2 regions of the Paenibacillus sp. FSL K6-2524 genome follow, and region 1 is predicted to be linked to the other one. Evidence: riboswitches for the same ligand, from Rfam matches in the RefSeq annotation. Region 1 holds a riboswitch; the other holds the start of a gene.

Region 1 (4,432 bases):
CAGAAATAGCTCAAATCAACGTATTCCACGACGGTTGTCTTCTAGTCTCAGGTGCATCGTATGAGAAGGAGCCTATGCTCCCGCAGCGTCTACTTGCCCGGTTGAGAGTACGCGGAACAGCTTGGCCACTTGTCATACTTGTTGACCAAGCTGAGATAGTGGCACAAGATCAGATAGCCTTCTTGTGGACCGTATTTACTCGGTTTAATCCGGCTGAGGATATTTACTCGGTGACAGAGGTTAATAAGCATCACTTAGCATACAGCCTGCCGATTATCATTGACGCACGTATGAAGCCGGGCTATCCGGAGGAATTATTTCCGCGTGAGGATATTGTATCTCTGGTGGAGCAACGGTGGAAAACGTATTTTGTATAATTGGGAAATGAGGGATAACCATGTTAAGAAGCTTGCTTGGAGAACCACCGAGGCAGAATGAAGGACTACTGGCGGATACAATGAATATCATGGGGAATAGCATCCAGTTACTACATAAACAAATGGAACTTTACCTCGACCCTTCACATGATTATCGAAAGTTGGAAGTATGGACACATGGTTTGATTTCTTCGCTGGATGAACTGGAACAGTGCCTGTTTGCAGCTACCTTTTTTCGTAAGAAGGTTGTGACAGACTTTGTAGATGACATGGATGCGGCTGAGAAAGATAATTATGCTCGGTACGTTTTTTTCTACAAGGATGGCTTCATTCGATTGTTTTCTATTCTCGATAAGCTAGGAACAGTGCTGAATGAACTATATAATCTGAATACCTCTAAAGAAAAACCACATTATTCTTATTTTACAGTGCTGCGTCAATTCCACTATTTGAAGGTGCATATAGATTTGGGGAATACGTTGTTCACGATCAAGGAAAACTACAAAGAAGCGCTGAATGTGTTACGGCGGCGGCGGAATACAGAGATTCATTACATGAACTCGGAGCTACAAGATGATCTGTGGCAACGGCATCAAGCATTGTACGGAAAGATTGAACTGGAGGATCTTGATGGGCATTTACGCGATTTGGAGCAAGGATATCGTATGGTATGTGAAACATTGCTTGCTTCTTATGACTATATCATCCAAGAATGGAAAAAGAACAACAAAAAATGATCTTTGGTAAGGATTCTCTTTGACAAAACAGCCAAAAGAATCTATACTCTAAAATAATAGTTTCAGAAATATTACATTTAATGATTTTCATATAATTTCATATTTTCTTATCGAGAGTGGCGGAGGGAAAGGCCCGATGAAGCCCAGCAACCAATTTGTTACTAATGCGGTCTATGATGTACTGTGTTATTGGACGAATGAATGGTGCTAATTCCTTCAAAATCACGCAGTTTGTGTGCGAATGATTTTGGCAGATGAGAAGGCATTGTCTTTACGTAAAGAGAGCCCTTGAATCTGCAAAGGGGCTCTTTTGTTTTTTTATCATTTTATTTTTAGAAAATAGGGGGTCTATCCGTTTGATCGAACTCAAACAGCTCACCAAAACATATGGAAGCAAACAAAAAGTAACGACCGCTTTGTCCGGAGTCAATTTAACCGTAGCAAAGGGCGAAATTTTCGGGGTTATCGGGCATTCCGGTGCCGGGAAAAGCACATTGATTCGCTGCATCAATTTACTCGAACAACCCACAGAAGGTGAAGTTTGGGTAGGCGGTGTAGAACTCACTAAGCTTGGAAAACGTGAGCTTCAGCGGCAGCGCAGTAAGATCGGAATGATCTTTCAGCATTTTAATCTACTGTCATCAGCGACTGTGTACAACAACATTGCTTTTCCACTTACGCTGATCGGTACACCGAGGGCGGAGATTTCGAGGAAAGTAAATGAACTTATAGCTCTGGTTGGTCTGGAGGAGCACCGGAATAAATATCCGGCGCAACTATCTGGGGGACAAAAGCAGCGGGTTGGTATAGCCAGAGCACTTGCAAGTGATCCTGATGTACTGCTCTGTGACGAAGCTACTTCTGCGCTTGATCCACAGACAACGGACTCGATCTTAAAGCTGTTGCTGGATATTAATAAAAGATTTAATCTAACGATTTTGCTCATCACCCATGAAATGAATGTGATCCAGACCATTTGTGATCGAGTAGCTGTTATTCATCAGGGTGGTATTGTGGAACAAGGCCCGGTTAGTGAAGTGTTTCTTAAGCCGAAGCATCAAGTTACGCGGGAATTTATCAATCATGATGCATTTGCTGAGGAAGGTTTAAAGTTAGCAACCTCGGCTCTACATGCAAAGTGGGCTAGAATTGTTAGAATTACATTCCTTGGGGCTAAGACATATGAGTCTGTTATGTCTCAAGTGGTAAAGCAGACCGGAGTTAACTTTGCTATTCTGCAGGGGACAATTTCTACAATAAAAGATGTACCTTATGGACAGCTCACCGTTTCTTTTGAAGGTGACGAAGGTGATGTTGATCGGACGCTGACGCTATTGCGGGAACGCGATCTTGATGTGGAGGTGATCGGATAATGAAAGGGTTGGATTTCTCAATAATAAATTGGGCAGAGATCGGTGAGGCTTCGATCGATACGTTGTTCATGATGGGATACGCTACTTTTTTCACGTTTCTGATTGGCTTGCCACTTGGCATCCTGTTATACAGCCTGTCCAAATCCAATATCTGGGTTTTAGGATGGATTTACAGAATCTTATCGTTTATTGTCAATATCGTTCGTTCTGTACCATTTATCATTCTAATAGTCGCTTTAATTCCCTTTACCAGATTTGTGGTTGGGGTATCCATGGGGGTTCAAGGTACGATCCCACCACTGGTTATAGGTGCCGCTCCATTCTTTGCACGGCTTGTTGAGACAGCGCTCCGCGAGGTAGACCGTGGGGTTATCGAAGCATCTCAGGCAATGGGAGCTTCTACACTTCAGGTTATTCGTAAGGTGCTACTCCCAGAATCATTGCCAGGTCTTGTGTCCGCGATGACAATTACAGCTGTAACACTTGTATCCTATACAGCTATGTCAGGTATGGTCGGGGGCGGTGGATTGGGAAGCTTGGCGATCCAATACGGTTATTACCGTTATCAAACGGAAGTCATGATTGTTGCCGTAGTCCTGATGGTCGTCTTGGTACAGGCATTGCAAATGTTGGGAGATCGGTTAGTGATTTATTTTTCACGGAAATAAGGAATTACTAAATATATAGAGCTCAGATCCTTATTCAAAAAAATTAGGAGGTCATACTGTTATGAAAAAATGGACTTTATCTTTTTTGACGCTAGCCTTGGTTCTGGTGCTCGCAGCTTGTGGAAATAACAACGCGAAGAACAATGCAGCAAACAACTCGCAATCATCTGAGGGTAATGCAGCACAGACTGAAGTAGAAACACCAGCTGAACCAGTGAAATTGGTTGTAGGTGCCACTGTGCCACATGCTGATATTTTGAAATTCATCGCTCCAAAGTTGAAAGAAGAAGGCGTTGAATTGGAAGTTGTAGAATTTACAGATTATGTACAACCAAACGTTCAAGTGTTTGAGAAACAATTGGATGCGAACTACTTCCAACACCAACCTTATCTTGATGACCAAAACAAACAAAATAATTTTGACCTTGTGTCTGTTGTAGGTGTTCATGTTGAGCCATTTGGCGCTTACTCCAAAAAATACAAATCCGTTGATGAAATTGTTGACGGTGCAAAAGTAGCTATCCCGAATGACGCTACCAATGGCGGACGTGCATTGTTGCTACTTGAGAAACAAGGCTTGATTAAATTGAAAGACGGCGCTGGAATTTCAGCTACTAAAGCTGACATCGTCGAAAATCCAAAAAACTTGAAGATCATTGAAAGTGAAGCAGCAATGCTGCCACGTCAATTAGAAGAAGTGGATTTCGCATTGATTAACACTAACTATGCGATTGAAGCTGGTCTAAATCCTACAAAGGATGCGCTCTTCATCGAGGATAAAGATTCACCTTACACTAACATTTTGGTTGCTCGTCCTGACAATAAGGATTCCGATGCAATTCAAAAATTGGCGAAGGCTCTTACTTCAGAAGATGTAAGAACATTCATCAATGATACCTATGCAGGTGCTTTGGTTCCAGTATTCTAAGTAAGGAACACTATGTTTGATCCTTTGAATCCCGTTTGCCTTATGGCGAGCGGGATTTTTTTGTGAGCTTAGATTGCAGATGCGTAGCGAAGGGGACGGAATTGTTCTGAAGAAGCTAAAAGCTTTCTTCAGAAAGCTACCTCGGAAGCATAAGCTGCGTTCGCCTTTGTCCTCGGATTTCTACCGCTAAGTGCGGTATATAATCAGGAAATCTGAGGACAACAGCGATCGTAAGAATAATCCGTCGTCGTAGCGGACATCTATTGTTTGTCGGAATCCCTCAAATCTTCTATACTTGAAATGAAGGCATTGAGGAGGAGGAGAGGACAATGAAGGGAAAAGTCGCTCT
Region 2 (4,432 bases), 3.2 Mb from region 1:
CTCGGGAGCTCTTTCGTCCTTTAGTATATCCTGAGTGGTATATCGGGTTCCTTCATATCCAGTCACGTTTGCGGAACAGGTAGAACATTCCTGCACCGAGAGATATCATAATGCCAAGCACGATAAAATAACTATATTTTCCATGGAGTTCAGGCATATTATCAAAGTTCATTCCATATATACCAGTAATCAAAGTAAGGGGAATAAATATCGTCGTGATGGCTGTAAAGACACGCATGATTTCATTCGCTCGATTGGCGATGGCTGATTGATAGGCTTCACGTAAGTTGCCCACCAATTCTCGGAACGTATCAAAGTTTTCAGATATTTTTACAGCATTCTCATAAATGTCACTGAAATACTTCTGCAATTGGTCATCGATTAGACGCAAATCTTTTTTATTTAAAATATTAATGACTTCTTTTTGTGGGCCGAGTACCTTTTTGAGCCAAAGAATCTCGCTTCGAAGTCCGATGATTTCACTCAGATGTGAGCGTTTGGTATGCATGAGGATATCTTCCTCAAGCTTCTCAATTTTGTACTCAATCCGGTCACCCACAGTAAAATAGTTATCAACAACAAGGTCAATAAGATAATACAGGAAACGGTCGGGTTCGTTTACTTCCTGATCCCAAAGAATGGGTTTCACCGCCCGAAGCTCGTTAATCTTCTGCTTCGTTACAGTAATGATGTAATGTCGTCCCAGGAAAAGGTTCAGCGAACGTAGAAAAATCTCCTCGTCGTCATAACGAATGCTATTAACTACAATAAAATAATGGTTGTCATACGTTTCAATCTTAGGACGTTGTTCTTCTTCTGTAAGACAGTCCTCCACGGCCAAATCATGCAACGAGAAGAGCGGCTGCAATAATGCCAAATCTTCTACGTCTGCGTCAATCCAGTAAAACCCTTCTTCTGGAGCGACTGTCGTAATTTCTATATCTTCGACAGTGGTGAATACGCCTGCTTGTACGTGACGAATTTTCATTTGATTTCCTCCCTTTCCCCGTTGGTTTAGTTCGGGGATACGCTTGATTAGAGCAAGGGAAAGAACACAGCAGTCCAGTCGCACCTCAAAAAGAGGCTATCTATAATAGTGACCGGAAAATGAAGAGCCCCATTCTATCCGCGAGCGCCCTGCTGGTTTCTTTCCTATGCAATTGTTCTGAAGTAGTTCTCTGCGGACTCGGGTCGCCTTCCATTTTCTGGTTCACCTCTTTACCTTAAGAATTTGAAACACTTGTCTAGTATAACGCCGCCAGATGAAATGTTACAAGCTTTAAAGTATCTTATTTCCTTCCCCCCAGTATATGGTCGAGAATAAGTAGAGGTGTTATATTTTTGTTAAGAGTTCTTGACGGGAAGTGGCATTATACATTAAAGTGATTTAAAGGGATTTTAATGTGATATTTATCCCTGAGTCATAATTTAATAAGCGAAATCTTATCAAGAGCAGGTGGAGGGACAGGCCCGATGACACCCGGCAACCGGCGATTTATCGTACGGTGCTAATTCTTGCAGAACCGAACTCTTTGTGACCACTACGGTCCTCGGTTTCTGAGAGATGAGAGAGGCGCATTCAGGAAATAGATGACGACCTTTCTTTAACGAGATAGGTCTTTTTTTGTTACCCGGATACTCTCCAAATCGGATCAACAACTAACCGTCAAAAAGGAGTGAAGAAATTATGCCTATTAAAGTACCAGATCATTTGCCAGCGAAAGAAGTGCTCGTGAATGAAAATATCTTCGTTATGGATGAGAGTCGGGCGTATAAGCAAGATATCCGTCCCTTGCGGATTGCGATTCTGAATCTGATGCCAACGAAGGAAACAACGGAATCTCAAATTTTACGACTGCTTGGAAATACGCCGCTACAAGTGGAGATTGTACTGCTTCACCCTCGTTCTCACACTTCGAGAAACACATCGGCAGAACATCTGGAGATGTTCTACAAAACGTTTGAAGAGATTCAGCATCGGCGTTTTGATGGCATGATTGTGACGGGAGCTCCGGTTGAAACAATGGAATTCGAAGAAGTAAACTATTGGGAAGAACTACAGGAAATCTTTGAATGGAGCAAAACTCACGTCACTTCCACATTGCACATTTGTTGGGCTGCCCAAGCGGGACTTTATCATCACTTCGGTGTTCGTAAAGTTGACTTACCGAAGAAGTGTTTTGGTGTATTTCAACATCGTATTAACATTCCTAATGTTAAATTGTTGTTCGGATTTGATGAAATGTTTAATGTACCTCACTCTCGTCATACAGATGTTGACCGCAAGGATATTGAGGCGGTTACTGAACTTGAAATATTAGCAGAATCGGATGGCGCAGGCATCTATCTTGTTGCAACCAAAGACGGTAAGCAGATTTTCGTGACGGGTCATTCAGAATATGATCCTAATTCCCTGAAGTGGGAGTATGACCGTGACATCGCGAAAGGACTTGAAGTTGACCTGCCAGTCAATTATTATCCGAGTAACGACCCTTCACTAGCCCCACCTTCGACATGGCGTGCTCATGCTAACTTATTATTTTCCAATTGGCTCAATTACTATGTGTATCAGGAAACACCCTATGATATAGATCAACAGGTCGAATTTATTTATCACATTTAATCTGGAGGGATAGTTAGTGTCGGATAAAGAGTTGCGTATCGAGAGCAGGTTAGCACAAATTGGTTCAGTAGAGGAGCCGGTAACAGGGGCAGTGAATTATCCGATCTATCAAGCGACTGCGTTTCGCCATCCTCGGCTGGGACAGAGTACGGGTTTCGATTATGCGAGAACAAAGAGTCCGACCCGCAAGGTGTTGGAAGATGCTTCTGCGTTATTAGAATCGGGAGATGCAGGATTTGCCTGTAGTTCCGGTATGGCGGCACTACAAACCGTTTTCACCTTATTCTCACAGGGAGATCATTTGATTGTATCGCTCGATTTGTATGGAGGGACTTACCGTTTATTGGAGAAGATTCTGTCTAAGTATGGTGTAACCGCCTCTTATGTTGACACTAATGACCTAGATGCCATTGAAACCGTTCGTAAACCTAATACAAAGGCAGTGTTTATTGAGACTCCAACTAATCCCCTGATGATGGTGACGGATATCGAAGCGGTATCGCTTTGGGCTCGTAAATACGAGATCCTTACGATTGTTGATAATACGCTACTCACGCCATATTTTCAGCGGCCGCTTGAGCTTGGTGCGGACATTGTCGTTCATAGTGCTACGAAATACTTGGGTGGACACAATGATGTGCTAGCGGGATTGATCGTGACAAAAGGCGAGAAGCTCTCCGAGGAGATTGCCTTTCTGCACAATTCTATTGGCGCAGTACTCGGGCCCACTGACTCTTACCAGCTAATGCGCGGCATGAAGACACTTGCGCTTCGTATGGAGCGTCATGAGAGCAACGCGCTAGCTATGGCTCATTATCTGGAGAAGCATCCGCAGATTGCAGAAGTGTTTCATCCAGGGCTTCCACAACATCCAGGATATGAAATTCAAAATAAACAATCGAGCGGAAACACCGGTATTTTCTCATTTAAAGTGACTGATTCTCGTTATGTTGAGCCGGTGCTTCGTCATCTGAAGTTGATTGCCTTTGCGGAAAGCCTGGGTGGAGTTGAATCGCTTATGACATACCCTGCAATCCAGACACATGCTGATATTCCGCTTGAGATTCGTGAAGCAGTTGGAGTGGATGATCGCTTGCTTCGGTTCTCGGTTGGTATTGAGCATATAGATGATTTGATAGAGGATATAGGACGGGCGCTCGAAGCTGCACGGGTCGAGGTTGAGGGAGGATTAGTTCATGAGTGATGGTTCGGGGCACAATGAGAATTCAGTAGGATCGGCTAAGAAATTTGATACGAAACTGATTCATTTTGGTAATGAAGTGGATAGTACCACTGGTGCATCTAGTGTACCGATCTATCAGGCTTCGACATTCCATCACCATGATATTTTCAATCCACCGGAATATGATTACAGTCGCTCGGGAAATCCGACGCGCCAAGCATTAGAAGATTATATCGCTGTGTTAGAAGGTGGCAAGCGCGGATTTGCCTTTTCCAGTGGTATGTCAGCCATTTCGACTACATTTATGCTGCTCTCTGCCGGAGATCACATCATTGTAACGGAAGATGTCTACGGCGGTACATATCGACTACTGACAACGATACTGAGCCGAATGGGGATTGAATCTACGTTTGTTGATATGACGGAAGTAGATCAAGTAAAAGCGGCGCTTAAACCAAATACGAAAGCCGTATATATGGAGACTCCATCTAATCCAACGCTGAAAATTACAGATATTACGGAAATTGCGACTTGGTGTAAGGAACATAATTTACTTAGCATTGTGGACAATACTTTTATGACACCCTACTATCAACGTCCGATTGAGCTCGGGGTTGATATTGTAT

What was found. Region 1 has a riboswitch for S-adenosylmethionine ahead of NST85_RS23795 (methionine ABC transporter ATP-binding protein). Riboswitches for the same ligand answer to the same signal wherever they lie in the genome.
Region 2: another riboswitch for S-adenosylmethionine. It lies ahead of metA (homoserine O-acetyltransferase MetA); the one in region 1 lies ahead of NST85_RS23795 (methionine ABC transporter ATP-binding protein).

The regions. Positions count from the first base shown of each region.
Region 1 covers NZ_JBBOSP010000001.1:5,140,518-5,144,949, reverse strand. The annotation lists gene NST85_RS23805 (UbiD family decarboxylase) at 1-377, shown strand, start outside; gene NST85_RS23800 (Cthe_2314 family HEPN domain-containing protein) at 398-1,114, shown strand; SAM riboswitch class I at 1,219-1,375, shown strand; gene NST85_RS23795 (methionine ABC transporter ATP-binding protein) at 1,471-2,487, shown strand; gene NST85_RS23790 (methionine ABC transporter permease) at 2,487-3,155, shown strand; gene NST85_RS23785 (MetQ/NlpA family ABC transporter substrate-binding protein) at 3,217-4,083, shown strand; gene NST85_RS23780 (SDR family oxidoreductase) at 4,413-4,432, shown strand, end outside.
Region 2 covers NZ_JBBOSP010000001.1:1,910,139-1,914,570, forward strand. The annotation lists gene corA (magnesium/cobalt transporter CorA) at 53-988, opposite strand; SAM riboswitch class I at 1,441-1,571, shown strand; gene metA (homoserine O-acetyltransferase MetA) at 1,688-2,623, shown strand; gene NST85_RS08480 (PLP-dependent transferase) at 2,640-3,827, shown strand; gene NST85_RS08485 (trans-sulfuration enzyme family protein) at 3,820-4,432, shown strand, end outside.